4 regions of the Cryobacterium sp. TMT1-66-1 genome follow, and region 1 is predicted to be linked to each of the others. Evidence: riboswitches for the same ligand, from Rfam matches in the RefSeq annotation. Region 1 holds a riboswitch; each other region holds the start of a gene.
The links. A riboswitch is a leader RNA that binds a small molecule or an ion and turns the genes downstream of it on or off. The one in region 1 is predicted to bind thiamine pyrophosphate.
Positions count from the first base shown of each region.

Region 2: another riboswitch for thiamine pyrophosphate. It lies ahead of thiC (phosphomethylpyrimidine synthase ThiC); the one in region 1 lies ahead of thiD (bifunctional hydroxymethylpyrimidine kinase/phosphomethylpyrimidine kinase).
Region 3: another riboswitch for thiamine pyrophosphate. It lies ahead of E3T29_RS19360 (3-oxoacyl-ACP reductase); the one in region 1 lies ahead of thiD (bifunctional hydroxymethylpyrimidine kinase/phosphomethylpyrimidine kinase).
Region 4: another riboswitch for thiamine pyrophosphate. It lies ahead of E3T29_RS04585 (ECF transporter S component); the one in region 1 lies ahead of thiD (bifunctional hydroxymethylpyrimidine kinase/phosphomethylpyrimidine kinase).

Region 1 covers NZ_SOGP01000010.1:36,844-40,373, reverse strand. Annotated here, with positions in the region: gene thiO (glycine oxidase ThiO) at 1-668, opposite strand, end outside; gene thiE (thiamine phosphate synthase) at 712-1,356, shown strand; partial or broken gene thiD (bifunctional hydroxymethylpyrimidine kinase/phosphomethylpyrimidine kinase) at 1,422-2,264, opposite strand; TPP riboswitch at 2,247-2,346, opposite strand; gene E3T29_RS20205 (ABC transporter permease) at 2,422-2,670, opposite strand; gene E3T29_RS20200 (hypothetical protein) at 2,691-2,954, shown strand; partial or broken gene E3T29_RS20195 (DUF4097 family beta strand repeat-containing protein) at 2,961-3,248, opposite strand; gene E3T29_RS20470 (hypothetical protein) at 3,265-3,396, shown strand; gene E3T29_RS08410 (transcriptional regulator) at 3,464-3,530, opposite strand, start outside.
Region 2 covers NZ_SOGP01000009.1:332,859-336,388, forward strand. Annotated here, with positions in the region: gene thiC (phosphomethylpyrimidine synthase ThiC) at 323-1,993, opposite strand; TPP riboswitch at 1,987-2,095, opposite strand; gene E3T29_RS07380 (LuxR C-terminal-related transcriptional regulator) at 2,175-3,002, opposite strand; gene hxlB (6-phospho-3-hexuloisomerase) at 3,116-3,530, shown strand, end outside.
Region 3 covers NZ_SOGP01000025.1:138,105-141,634, reverse strand. Annotated here, with positions in the region: gene E3T29_RS19380 (hypothetical protein) at 1-194, shown strand, start outside; partial or broken gene E3T29_RS20810 (hypothetical protein) at 593-661, shown strand; partial or broken gene E3T29_RS19370 (NAD-binding protein) at 655-942, shown strand; gene E3T29_RS19365 (SDR family NAD(P)-dependent oxidoreductase) at 1,028-1,693, shown strand; TPP riboswitch at 1,755-1,855, shown strand; gene E3T29_RS19360 (3-oxoacyl-ACP reductase) at 1,912-2,676, shown strand; gene E3T29_RS19355 (bile acid:sodium symporter family protein) at 3,231-3,530, opposite strand, start outside.
Region 4 covers NZ_SOGP01000006.1:438,655-442,184, reverse strand. Annotated here, with positions in the region: gene dinB (DNA polymerase IV) at 1-1,210, shown strand, start outside; gene E3T29_RS04595 (hypothetical protein) at 1,236-1,562, shown strand; gene E3T29_RS04590 (hypothetical protein) at 1,620-1,907, opposite strand; TPP riboswitch at 1,951-2,060, shown strand; gene E3T29_RS04585 (ECF transporter S component) at 2,093-2,746, shown strand; gene E3T29_RS04580 (ABC transporter ATP-binding protein) at 2,751-3,530, shown strand, end outside.

The DNA.
Region 1 (3,530 bases):
GCCGCTCCGAGCCCGTTGGCCACGACCACCTCGGTGGCTGTGACCGTTGAGCCGTCGAAAAGGGCGACGCCGGTGACGCGGGAGGAGGCATCCGCTGAATTCTCGTGCAGCAACCCGCTGGCCTGCACGCGTATGACGGCGTCCTGGCCGTGGCGCGCGAGCTCCAACTGGATGCACTCGGTGAGCCGGCGCGGGTCGACCTGATGGTCTTGCTCCACCACAAAGGCGCCAGAAATCTGGGGGCTGAGCAACGGTTCGAGCACCCGCGCTGCGCGAACGGTGATGGCCTCGACGCCCAGTCCGTTGACTACCTGCACGCCGTGCAGGTCGGCGAGCGCCTGCCGGTCGGCCGCGTCTGCGCCCACATTCAGGGTTCTCGTACGCTGGTAACCGGTCAGGTAGCTGTCGGGCGCGAGCGAGTCGATGAAGCCGGGATACAGGTTCGAGGAGGCGAGCATGAGCTCGAGCAACGCCTCCTCCTGGTAGTGCAGTTCGCTGACCGCGGCGAGCATTCCGGCCGCAGCAAAAGTGGCACCACCGGCCGGATCCGGGTCGATGACGGCCACCGTGCGGCCGGACTGCGCTACAGCCCAGGCGATGCCGAGCCCGATCACGCCGCCGCCGATGACGGCTACGTCGACCGTACGCTGTGCGCGCCGCTCACTCATCGTGTGCACCGAGGCCGGGCCGAAGCCCTTTAGGGTTGGTCGCATGGACCCGATCACCGCCCGGCTGTATCTCTGCACCGATGCCCGTACGGAGCGCGGCGATTTCGCCGACTTCGTGACGGCCGCGTTCGCCGGCGGGGTCGACATCATCCAACTGCGGGACAAGACCATCGATGCCGCCGAGGAGCTCGACTATCTCGAGATTCTGCGTTCGGTCGCCGACCGACACGCCCGGCTCTGGGCGGTCAACGACCGCGCGGATATCGCCGTTCTCGCTGGAGCGCCGGTTTTTCATGTCGGCCAGACGGACCTGCCGCTGCCCGCCGCCCGCACGCTGCTCGGCGACGCGGCCCGCATCGGCTTGTCGACCCATACCACCGGACAAGTGGATGCCGCTCTCGTAACTGACCGTCTGGATTATTTTTGCGTCGGCCCGGTCTGGGCCACGCCCACCAAACCCGGTCGGGCAGCGGTCGGAACCGGTCTGTTGCGCTATGCGGCCGAGCAGAGCGCATCCGCTGGCAGCCTTCGCCCGTGGTTTGCGATCGGCGGGATCGACCTCGGCACCATCGACCAGGTGGTCGAAGCCGGCGCCACCCGGGTGGTCGTGGTGCGCGCGATCACCGACGCCGATGACCCGACGGATGCCGCCGAGCGGCTTCTCGCCAGCCTCCCGCCGCTCGGCTAGTCGCGCCCACGTCGTCGCCCCGTTCATCTCATGCCCGCAATCAGGGCAGAATTCGCACGGTCGAAAAGTCGATGAAAGTGGTGGATCGGCCCGTTTCCCTGCCCGACCTCGAGCTCGTCGGCGTGGGCCAGGGCGTCGTGGAGCCAGTCTTTCACTTCGGCCAGGGACTTCGCCCAGTTACCGGTTCTGGCCTGCACCGTGGCCATCGCCGAGGAGAGTGAGCATCCGGTGCCGTGGGTGTTTGTGGTGCGGATGCGCGGCAGGGCGACCTCGACCACGCACTGGGCAAGCAGCCCGTGGGTGTTGACCAGGGCATCTGGGCAGCTCGTTTCGTTGAGATGGCCGCCCTTGACCAGTACGGTAGCACCCGTGCTGTCCGACAATCGTTTGCCCTGCGCGAGGGCCTCCGCCCAGTTGGCGGCCGGCGGCTCAGCGAGCAGAACGGCCAGCTCGGGAACGTTGGGCGTGACCAGGTCAACGTGGCAAATCAGGTCGCGCAGCGCCTGCTCGGCTGCCGGGTCGAGCAGGCGGTCGCCGCTCGTTGCCACCATCACCGGGTCGAGTACGACCAGCGGCGGACGGCACCGGAAGAGCCAGTCGCGCACCTCGGTGATCACATCGAGCTGCGCAAGCATGCCGATCTTCACGGCGTCGATGGTCACATCGTCACTGACAGCGTTCAATTGCTCGCGCAGAAAATCGATCGGCGGGATGTGAACCGAACGCACCCCGCGCGTATTCTGCGCCACCAGTGCACTCACCACAGCCATGCCGTAGCCGCCGTTGGCCGCGATGCTCTTGAGGTCGGCCTGGATGCCGGCACCGCCGGTCGGATCGGTACCCGCGATACTGAGGACTCGGGGAATCTGCCGCAGGGCAGGCTGGGTTCGATCGATCATCCGTGACATTCCTTCGCTAGTACTAACTAGACAGGTTCAACGGGTATTGATCTCAGCACGCACAGTCTGTGCGGCACCCCGTGTCAAGACTCCAGCCTATACGCGCGCCGGCCGTCAGCACACAAGGGGTCGGGCGGCCGCAACCGCCCGCCCTGGTGACACGGATCTAGTGCACCGACTTGCGCTCGTAGAGCGCCCGTGACCAGACGTAACTAACGGCCACGATCACGACGCACCACCCGATGGCGAACACGGGGTTCCAGCCGAGTGGGGTGCCGAGCAGCAGCCCGCGAGTTGTCTCGATGAACGGAGTGAAGGGCTGGTACTGTGCGAACCACTGCAGCCACACCGGCATCGAGTCGGTCGGCACGAAGCCGCTGCCGAAGAGCGGCAGCACGGTGAGAACGAGGGGCATATTGCTCGCCGTTCAGGAGTTTGTCGACCGCCGAAAACTGGCCGGTGCGGCCGATGACGGCGCGCACGCCGTCCTGGTCGCGCACGTCGAATGTTGATATTTCCCCATTGGGTACGGGCCCACACCGTAACGGCCTGCTCCGATGCCTCCGGAGCGCTCTCGCCGACGAGCTCATTGCGCACGTGGCCATCTTTCGACGACAGGTCGAGCCAGGCCGGCACGCCCGGCTTGACGCCGATGGTGACCTGGCCGAATCCGCTCTCGACCTGCACGGAACCGCATGAAACCTCCCGCAGCGGGATGCTCCCGTATGCGGTCTTTGCCGAAACGGATGCCTGCACTCGCGTGATTTCCAGGTCGCCGTAGGACAGTTTCGCGTCGAGGTCACCGCCGACTTCATCGATCTGCGCGCTGCCGTGGGACGCTTTGAGTACGGCGTCGCCGGAGACCGTTCCGACCCGGATCTGGCCGTGGTCGGCGGTGATGTCGGCCGCACCCTGAATTGTGCGCACCGTTGCGTTGCCGTGTCCGGCGCGCAGGGACAGGTCGCCGGTGGTACCGAGATCGACCGGACCCATCGAGGCTTTGAGGCGGGTGGCCCCGAGTCGGCCGACCGTTCGGACCCCGCCCACCGAGACCTCGGCGGTGAGCCGCGACCCGCTCGGCAGCAAGTCGCTCGGCCGCAGCGCGCGTATCTGCGCTGCCGTTGTCGGCGGCATCCGCTAGCTGGTGCTGCAGGTCGTTGACGTACTGTCCGAGTTCCATATCACCATGGTGATACCACGGCGGTTAGTCATAATAATGTCATGCTGGTCGGGGCTTCGGCCGACAGCTCGCGGAGCGCCGCCAGATGGCCGTCG
Region 2 (3,530 bases), on a different contig from region 1:
CTGGGGTGATTGGGTCACCGCTTAGCTACTGATGGTTTCCGGGCCCGGGCCGGGAACGGGTTGGACGTTGCAGTGGGGGTTAGTGGTGCGGCGGCGGGGCGGGGGCGAGAATGGCGAGAACCATGAGACGGAGTGTACCCGGGTGCGCGCCAGACCTGACCGGGCCCGGTCCCGGAAACTGGGCCCATATTCTAGGCCGGGCCCGGGACTCACGGATTGGTGTCCACCGTCAAACTGTGCGTGCCGGCCGATCGCGCTGGCCCGCACGCACAATTCGGCCAGCGCCGGCGCGTGCCGCTGGCCGCGCCATCAGCTTCCGCGATCAGTGCTCGTCGGCTCCGAGTACGCGCAACGGCAGGTAGACCGAGCTACCCATCCTGGTGAACTCAGCCGATTTCTCCGCCATCCCGGCCTCGATCGCCTCGAGGCTGGTGAGGCCGTTCTCTGCGGCGTACACCCGAACATCTGCTGAAATGCGCATGGAACAGAATTTGGGACCGCACATGCTGCAGAAATGGGCGGCCTTGGCCGGGCCGGCGGGCAGCGTCTCGTCGTGAAAGCTTTGCGCGGTGTCGGGGTCGAGCGAGAGCGCGAACTGGTCGGTCCAACGAAACTCGAAGCGGGCCCGGCTGAGGGCGTCGTCGCGTTCCTGCGCGCGCGGATGCTGCTTGGCCAGGTCGGCGGAGTGGGCGGCGATCTTGTAGGTGATCACTCCGGTCTTCACGTCGTCGCGGCCCGGCAGGCCGAGGTGTTCCTTGGGGGTGACGTAACAGAGCATGGCGGTGCCGGCCTGGGCGATGATGGCCGCGCCGATCGCGCTCGTGATGTGGTCGTAGGCCGGGGCGATGTCGGTGGCGAGCGGGCCGAGCGTGTAGAACGGGGCTTCCTCGCAAAGTTCCTCCTCGAGGCGCACATTTTCGACGATCTTATGCATCGGCACGTGGCCGGGGCCTTCGATCATCACCTGCACGCCGTAGGATTTGGCGACCTTGGTGAGCTCGCCGAGGGTGCGCAGCTCGGCGAACTGGGCCTCGTCGTTGGCGTCGGCGATGGAGCCGGGACGCAGCCCGTCGCCGAGCGAGAAGGTCACGTCGTAGCGGCGCAGAATCTCGCACAGCTCCACGAAATGGGTGTAGAGAAAGCTCTCCTGATGGTGGGCGAGGCACCAGGCGGCCATGATCGAGCCGCCGCGGGAGACGATTCCGGTCACCCGATTGGCGGTGAGCGGCACGTAGCGCAGCAGCACTCCGGCGTGCACGGTCATGTAGTCCACGCCCTGCTCGCACTGCTCGATCACGGTGTCGCGGTAGATCTCCCAGGTGAGCAGGGCCGGGTCGCCGTTGACTTTTTCGACGGCCTGGTAGAGCGGAACGGTGCCCACCGGAATGGGCGAGTTGCGCATGATCCACTCGCGGGTGAGGTGGATGTCCTTGCCGGTGGAGAGGTCCATCAGGGTGTCGGCGCCCCAGCGGGCGGCCCAGACCATTTTTTCGACCTCTTCGGCGATCGACGAGGTCACGGCGGAGTTGCCGATGTTCGCGTTGATCTTCACGGTGAAGGCCTTGCCGATGATCATCGGCTCGCTCTCGGGGTGCATGCGGTTGGCCGGAATGACCGCGCGGCCGCGGGCTACCTCGTCGCGCACGAGCTCGACAGAGACGCCCTCGCGGGCGGCGATGTAGGCCATCTCCGGGGTGACGATGCCGGCCCGGGCCCAGACCAGCTGGGTCGCAGCGCCGTCGATGGGCAGCGGATGCTCCCACCCGGCCCGGGTCTTCGGCAGCCCCTTCTCGAGGTCGATCGTGGCCGTGTCATCGGTGTATGGGCCGGACGTGTCGTACAGGTCGAAGTGTTCGCCGTTGCTGAGGTTCACCCGGCGAACCGGAATTTCGAGCCCTGGCCAGGCCGGCACCGGTTCGTAGCGTTTGCTGCTGCCCTGGATCGGGCCGGTGGTGACGGTTTCAGACATGGAGATTTCGTCAAGTGTGCGCATGTTCTCGAACTTCCTACGCCGGCATTACCCGGACAGGTTCAACGGTCGACGGCCCTGGCCGTCCTCTCAGCTCGCTGGTGCGCGCTCCCGTGGGTTGTGTGTCTTCTGACTCCTTCACCCTAGCGTGAGTCCTGTCCATGCTCGCGGCGGCCGGCGTGCTGGCGGCGCGCCGGGCATCCGTTCAGCGGGCGAGGGAGGCGAGTTCGGCGCGGGTCGAGGCGCCGACCTTGCGCAGCAGGTTGGCCACGTGAAACTTCACGGTGTTCTCGCTGATGGTCAGCGCCTCGGCAATCGCCTTGTTGCGCGCGCCCGACGCCACAAGCTCGAGCACGCCGCGCTCGCGCGGGCTGAGGCCCCAGGCTGCCGCCGCCGAAACGGATGCCGTGGGCGCGTCGAGCGGCAGCGACACCGCCATCTCCGACCCCCAGCCGGCGGTCGCCTCGACACCCAGCGTTCCGCTGAGCGCCACGACGCGGGCGGCCAGCTGGCGAACGCTCGGAACCTCGGCGTCGAGGTCGCCCGGTCCGTCGTCGCGAATGCGAATCAGCAGGTTGCTGCCGTCGCAGTCCCACTGAACGCGCACCCGCGCGACCCCGGTCTGCTCGACCAGGGCGAGCACGGCGCCGCGCACGATGGCCCTGGCCTCGTGGGCGACTTCGCCGGGCAGCGCGCGGCCGTTGACCGGCGGCTCGATGAACTGCACGTCGAGGTCGCCGAAGCGCACCAGCGGACGCAGGTCATTTTTGAGACGTTCGAAGGCGCGGGCAACAGGTTCTTCGGTGAGGCTCCGGTCGAGGTCGCTCACCGCGCGCAGGGCGACCATCGCCGCGGCGGCGAGTTCGGTGGCCTTCTGGCGGGCAGCGGTGTCACTCGTGCTGCTCGAGCGCAGCACGGCGAGCAGGGATTCCAGCGTGGTCGCGTGCGCGTCCGTGAGGTCGGCGATGAGCTTGGAGCGTTCGGCGGCCATGCTGCGCGCGGTCTGCACGGGTGAATCGGCGAGGAAGGTCATACGGATAGCCTATCCGAACCGTCCGTGGAGCCTGCCCGGAGCCATTCGTTTGGGTAGTAAAACCATTCGTTTGGCGGGCCGCACGCCCACTCGAAAGAGTGAAGTATTGACCCATGACCGAAACTACAACCACCCCCACCACAGCGGATGCCCTCGGTCTCATTTTCGCCGAGAATGGCCGCGTCGTGGACGCGCTGCGGGCGGCATCCGCTTCTGTGGTGCTGGATGACGCGGCGAGTCTGCTCGCTGTGGCACCGCGGGTGTTCGTGCTGGGAGCCGGCCGTTCCGGGCTGGCATTGAAGATGACCGCGATGCGGCTCATGCACCTGGGCCTTGACGTGCACGTGGTCGGCGAGGTCACCAGCCCGGCGATTGCGCAGGGCGACCTGCTGCTGGTGGCCAGCGGATCCGGAACGACGGGCGCCATCGTGCGCGCCGCCGAGACGGCTCACGGTGTGGGTGCGAACGTTCTCGCGCTGACCACGGCGCCGGAGTCGCCCCTCGGGCACCTCGCCGCGGTGACCGTGG
Region 3 (3,530 bases), on a different contig from region 1:
TTGTCGGCGACGTCGCCGACCGCGTGGAGGTGGCGCAGGTCGACACGATGACCTCCGACTTCTCAGGCGTGCCCTTCGAGGTCGGCCAGAGCTACCTCGTCGGCGCAATCGATGGAACGATCACGGGATGCGGCGTGACCGGGGCTGACAGTGCCGAGCTTCGCGCGGTCTACGACGCAGCGTTCCCGGGCTGATCCGGGCTCGCGAGAGCGGTCGGGAACGCTGCGTGGTATCGTCCCATCGGCGTCAGACGGTGGGGAGAGGCTCACACAGCATCCGGTTGAACGAGAAATCGCTCCGGGTCGATTCAGGTGGGTACATGATGGGCGTTTGCTTGATCCTGAACCGCAACGATGGCCATAACTTGTTGTCGCGAGCGTCGGCCGCCACAGCGAGAATCACCTAGTACATAATTTTTCGGGTTAAGGCTTCCTCTGCACCAGTAAGCGCGGTCTACCCACCCGACATCGTTTTACGCCGACCATCGCGAGTTCTGGCACTACATGGACCTGATTGTCGATCCTGTCTCTATGTGCCCGATGAAGGTTAGCTCCTCGTCGAACAACAGTCCCTACTGTTCACCCTCGCCGACATGGAGACCGAGCTGCAAGCGGCGAGAGGACTGCTTCGACGCGCGGCCTGGCGTCGGCGGCGGACTTCGCGATCGCCGAACCAATTCTTGCCACGATGGGGGCGCGCATCGTGCACTGCGGCGACCCGAGCGCCGGACAAGCCGCAAAGATCTGCAACAACATGATCCTCGGCATCTCAATGATCGCCGTCAGCGAAGCATTCGTGCTCGGTGAAAAACTGGGCCTCACCCACCAGGCGCTCTTCGATGTCGCGTCCACGGCATCCGGTCAATGCTGGGTGCTGACCACCAACTGCCCCGTTCCCGGCCCGGTATCCACCAGCCAGGCCAAGCCCGGACGCAGCGGAGCGACTTACCAATCCACGGCTCGTCACTCACGGGAGCTCACAGCGCGGGTATCGGAATTTCTCGGACAGCATGGCCCTTGTACCAGCTATGACTACTATCGCAATCATCGGAGCTGGCTCAGGACTCGGGGCCGCCGTCGCGCGGCGATTCGGGGCCGAAGGCTTCACCGTCGCGCTCATCGCCCGCCACCAGGGACGCGTAGATGCCCTCGCCGCCGAACTGCTGGCCGAGGGCATCTCAGCACACGGCTTCGTCGCCGACGTGCGCGATCCGACCTCCATCACCCGCACTCTCGAACAGGTCGCAGAAACTCTCGGCCCGATCGAGGTACTGCAATACAGCCCGTTGCCGCAGAAGGACTTCATGCGCCCGGTTCTGGAGACCACTCCCGCCGACCTCGTTGGCCCAATCGAGTTCTCCATCTACGGACCCGTCACCGCCGTGCATCAGGTCCTCCCCGGCATGCGTTTCCTCGGCGCTAACCGAGGCACCATCCTCTTCGTCAACGGCGGATCCGCCGTGACCCCGGGCCGCAATGTCACCGGCACATCAATCGCATTCGCTGGACAGGCCGCCTACGCACAGCTGCTCAACGAGGCCCTCGGAGAAGAAGGAATCCAGGTCTCCCAGCTCATCATCGGCGGCCGCATCATCGCCGGCGATCCCGAGAAGGACCCGTCAGTGCTCGCTGAGCACCTCTGGAACCTTCACAGCCGTCGCGATCGCTTCCGCCACCAGATCAGCGCTGACTAGAAAGCGTCGTTCACTGTCAGGACGCGAATTTTCCGGTACCAGGCGGTTGCGTATACTCGTTTTCAGCGACACGGGGTGCCGACTGCATGACGGTCGGCTGAGATGACACCCGTTGAACCTGATCTAGTTCGAACTAGCGAAGGGATGTCACGGAGAATTACGTGCACTGCTTTGGTGCCGGATCTCGTCCTTTCGCCTTACCCAAGGTGAAGAAAATCATGCAAATAGCAGAACAGATTGTCCTGGTCACTGGCGGCGCACGCGGCCTGGGTAAAAGCATCGTGCACGCTTTCGCGGCTCTGGGCGCCCGGGTGGTCATCAACTATCGCAACAGCGCCGCAGCGGCGGAAACCTTGGCTTCCGGCTATGGGCCTGAACACGCTCTTGCCGTACAGGCCGACGTCACCGACCCGGCCCAGGTCGCGGCAATGCTCACGCAGGCGCAGGCACATTTCGGCTCCAGCGTGACAACGGTGGTCAATAACGCGTTGGTCGATTTCAGCTTCAACGGCGACGCCCGCTCCGGCGCTGCCGACATCAGCTGGGACGAATTCCAGGCGCAATTCTCGGGCAGCGTCCGCGGTGCCCTGAACACAACCCAGCAGGCGCTGGCAGGCATGCGCGAGGTCGGGTTTGGCCGCATCATCAACATCGGTACCAACCTGTTTCAGAACCCGGTGGTGCCCTACCACGACTACACGGCCGCCAAGGCCGCCCTGCTCTCCCTAACCCGCACCCTCGCCTCAGACCTCGGCCCGCACAACATCGCCGTAAACATGGTCTCCGGCGGGCTGCTGCGCACCACGGATGCCAGCGCGGCTACCCCCGAGGACGTGTTCGACTTCATCGCCGCCTCCACCCCGCTACGCAGAGTGACAACCCCGGCCGAATTTGCGGATGCGGTACTCTTTTTTGCCTCCCCCTGGGCGCGGTCGGTCACCGGGCAGAACCTGGTCGTCGACGGCGGCCTGGTAATGAACTAGGGCAGCGCCGGCCAGGTCAGCCCCACACCAGCTCCACTTCAATGCGTTCCTTATGGGTTGCGGCCACCACGGCGCCGCCTGGCGGCGGCCGCAGTCGCCCATCGAGCAATTGGGAGCTGCCCGGCCCCGTTCGCGGCGTAGGTCCTCGTCCGGCAGGTACTAAAGCCCCGGGGGAGTGACCGACTTGCTAATGCTGAGACCGGGGCGGCGACGGCCGGAAGTCTGCGAGGTTGACCGTGGATCCTGACGCGCGGGCGGGCGGGTGGGCGGGTGACGTGGCGACGAGCAGCCTCCCGGCGGGCCAGGATACACTCCTCGACACATGGAATTGAATATCGATGGCGCACCAGCACGGTGCGCTCCGGTTATCGTGTGAGCACGTGGATCTCCGCTGAGACAGCGTTCCTTATGATCTTGTGCCGACCTGGATAACGGCCATTGCGACCGCAATTGCTGTCGTCGTCGCCAGCTTGTGTACCTATCGGTAGATTCGGTTTACATCTGGCCAAATGCGTGAAGCTGCGACCACCGTTCCATTACTGGCCAGACCCCGGTTAGGCGCGGGCGGTAACCGGCAAGGATTCGGAAATCTCATCGGACGGTAGATCCTTGCGCGCCCAGTAGCTGGCGAGCACCGAACCCGATACGTTATGCCAGACCGAGAAAATTGCCGCTGGCAGCGCGGCTACCGGGTTGAAATGCGCCACGGCTAGGGCGGCAGCCAGGCCGGAGTTCTGCATGCCCACCTCGAAGCTGAGAGCTCGGCGACTGGCGACCGGAAGCCCGAACAGACGCCCAATGTAGTACCCAAGCGTCAGTCCGAGGGAGTTGTGCAGGATCACGGCGACGACCAC
Region 4 (3,530 bases), on a different contig from region 1:
CAGACAGGACGGCAGTGGGCGGCAGATTTCGGCGGACGACGTCGATGACCGTTCAGCGACGGTGCTGCACGTTGACCTCGATGCGTTCTTCGTGTCGGTCGAGCTGCTGTCGCACCCCGAATACGTACGCCTGCCGGTGATCGTGGGCCACCGCGGGGGTCGGTCGGTCGTCACGGCGGCCAACTATATTGCGCGGCGCTACGGCGTGAACTCAGCGATGCCGATGGCACTCGCCCTGCGGCAGTGCCCGAACGCGATCGTGCTCGAGCCGCACATGGGCCTCTACCGGGACTATTCCACCCGGGTGATGAGCATTTTCGACGACGTCACCCCGCTCGTGGAACGGCTTGGTATCGACGAAGCCTTCCTCGACGTGGCCGGCGCAACCAATCTGTTCGGCTCCCCGGCCGTGATCGGCGAACTCATCCGCGCGCGGGTGCTCGCCGAGACCGGGCTGGTCTGCTCCGTCGGCGCGGCATCGACCAAGTTCGTCGCGAAGCTTGCCTCCGGCCTGTCCAAACCCAACGGGCTGCTCGTCGTTCCGGCCGACGAAACGATCGAGTTCCTGCATCCGCTGCCCGTGACGGCCCTGTGGGGCGTGGGGGCGGCCACCGAGCAGACCCTGACCCGCCTCGGTCTGAAACTCATCGGCGACATCGCGCACGCGCCGCTGGACGTGCTGAAAAGGACGCTGGGGGAGGCATCCGGTCACAAGTTGTTCGAGCTGTCCTGGGGGCGTGACCCGCGTTCGGTGACGCTCGAGCGGGAGGAGAAGAGCGTTGGCCACGAGGTCACGTTTGAGCACGACGTGACCGACATTGACCGACTGCGCAGCGAGTTGCTGCGGCAGTGTGACCTCGTTGCGGCACGGCTGCGGAGGGGCGATCTGGTGGCCAGGCGCGTGTCACTCAAGCTGCGCTACACCGATTTCAGCACGGTTACCCGTTCGCGCACCCTCGCCGAGCCCAGCAATGTCGGGCGGCGCATCTACGAGGAGGCCGTGGCCGCGTTCGACCTACTGGCCGCGTCGGGCATCCGCGTGCGCCTGATCGGGGTGCGGGCCGAGCAGCTGGGTACGGCGTCGGGATCGGTGGGGCTGTGGGATCCCGACGAGGATTGGCGGGGCGCCGAGCTGGCGGTCGACTCCGTGACCGAGCGATTCGGGGCGGGAATCGTGCGTCCGGCCTCGTTCTTCAAGCCTCGCCCATAAGGCACGAGTCGGCTACCCTGTTGGAATGACCAGCCTTCCGGAAAAACTCGCAGAAACGTTCCGTTCCGCCGGTGTGAAATCGGCCTACGGTGACCCCGTGCAAATCGACGGCGTCACCCTCGTACCCGTTGCGCTCACCTATTACGGCTTCGGCGGCGGCGACGCCGGTGAGGGCGGTGCCGGATCGGGCGGAGGTGGGGGCGGAGTGTCGCTGCCGATCGGCGCCTACGTGAAGTCGGGCGGTACCGCCCGATTCGAGCCGAATGTCATCGCGCTGCTCGCCGTCGGCGTGCCGTTCCTGCTCGTGGCCGGCCGCGCCCTGGCCCGGGTGATCCGGGCCCTGAAGAAGTAGCCGCCCCCGGCTGATGTTGCCCGTGGACGGGGCCCAGACCCCGTCCACGGGCCCAGTTTATAGACTGGGCCCGTGGTTATAAGGTGGGCCCGGGCGACTGCCGCGCGGCTTGCGCGCAGAGCGGGAGCGGCGCGGCCAGCGCGGCCGACGCGCGAACCGACCCGCGAACCCGCCCTGCGTGAACCGACGGCGCAGCCAGCGTGGCAGCCGACGCCGCAGCCAAGCCGGAAAGTGCCACGGGCCGCTCACCGGCAGGCCCGCAGCGATACGACGGCGGCGCAGAATGAAGCGGCGCATCAATACGAGGTATAGCGCTGCCAGCACGAGCAGAATGCCGATGCTCATCTCGTGGTCCCCATGCCACAAGTCTAAGCGGGGCACTAGAATTGAACACGATCACGGGAGTCCGGTACACCGGGCTGAGAGGAAGCTGACCAAGCTTCGACCGTCGAACCTGATCTGGATCATGCCAGCGCAGGGAGGCTTCTCGATCCCGTGCCCTGTATTCACCTACGGAAAGGGCACGAACAGTGCACGCTACAACGACATCATTCAATCAGTCCAGCCGCGACGCATCGACGGCGAAAAAGCCGCGCAACTTTCGCTGGCGCGTCGTCGACATCGTCGTCGCGAGCGTCATTGGCGTTGCGAGCGGCGTCATCTTCTGGGCCTGGGGCCTCGCCTGGTCGCCGCTCAGCGCGATCCTCACGTTCACGCCCGGCCTCGAAGGCCTGTTGGCCGGCGGCTGGTTGTTTGCCGGAGTGCTCGGCGGCCTCATCATTCGCAAGCCCGGTGCGGCCCTCTACACCGAGGTCATCGCGGCCGTCGTATCGATGCTGATCGGCACCCAGTGGGGCTTCTCCACGCTCATCTGGGGCATCGTCGAGGGCCTCGGCGCGGAGATCGTGCTGGCCCTGTTCTTGTACGCCAACTGGCGTCTCGGCGTCGCCCTCCTCGCCGGCGCCGGCGCCGGCGTGGCCGTTGGGCTGCTCGACACGACCGTCAGCTATGCGGCACTGGATATCGGTTTCAAGGCCGTCTACTTCGTATCCGCTGTCGTATCGGGCACTGTGCTCGCCGGGCTGTTGTCCTGGCTTGCCGTGCGCGGCCTGGCCCGCACCGGCGCGCTCAGCCGATTCGCCGCCGGCCGGGAAGGTTCGCGCGCACCCGCCGCGATCAGTTAAGCGGATGCCAGCCCCTCGGTCGCACGCGTCCGCTCCCGGCCCGCAGATTCGGCCCGTGCAGATCGAAGCCCGAGGCTGGGGCTGGCGCCATGCCGGACGTCACAACCAAGCGGTGTCGAGGCTCGACCTGCGGATCGAGCCCGGCGAACGGGTCTTGCTGCTCGGGGCCAGCGGCGCTGGCAAGAGCACCCTGGTGCACGCGTTGGCCGGAGTGCTCGGCGCCGCCGAGGACGGCGACGAGACGGGCAGCCTGCTCATTGACGGCAGGCGCGCGGCCGCGGCCCGGGGTCGGGTCGGACTCGTGCTGCAGGACCCGGACTCCCAGGTGGTACTCGCCCGGGTCGGCGACGACGTGGCGTTCGGCTGCGAGAACCTGGCTGTTCCGCGGGCAGAGATCTGGCCGCGCGTGCGGCGTGCCCTTGCCGAGGTCGGTCTGAACCTGCCGCTCGACCATCCCACGTCGAGCCTGAGTGGCGGCCAGAAACAGCGCCTGGCCCTGGCCGGTGTGCTCGCCATGCAGCCCGGACTGCTGCTGCTTGACGAACCGACCGCGAACCTCGACCCGGTCGGGGTCATCGAGGTGCGTGACGCCGTCGTGCGCTCCCTCGACCATTCCGGGGCCACCTTCGTCGTCATCGAACACCGCGTTGAGGTCTGGCAGGACGTCGTCGACCGCGTCATCGTGCTCGACCCGGCCGGCGGTGCGCTGGCCGACGGGCCGACGCGCGAGATTCTCGCCATCCAGGGCGAGCGACTGGCTCAAGCCGGCGTCTGGGTGCCAGCC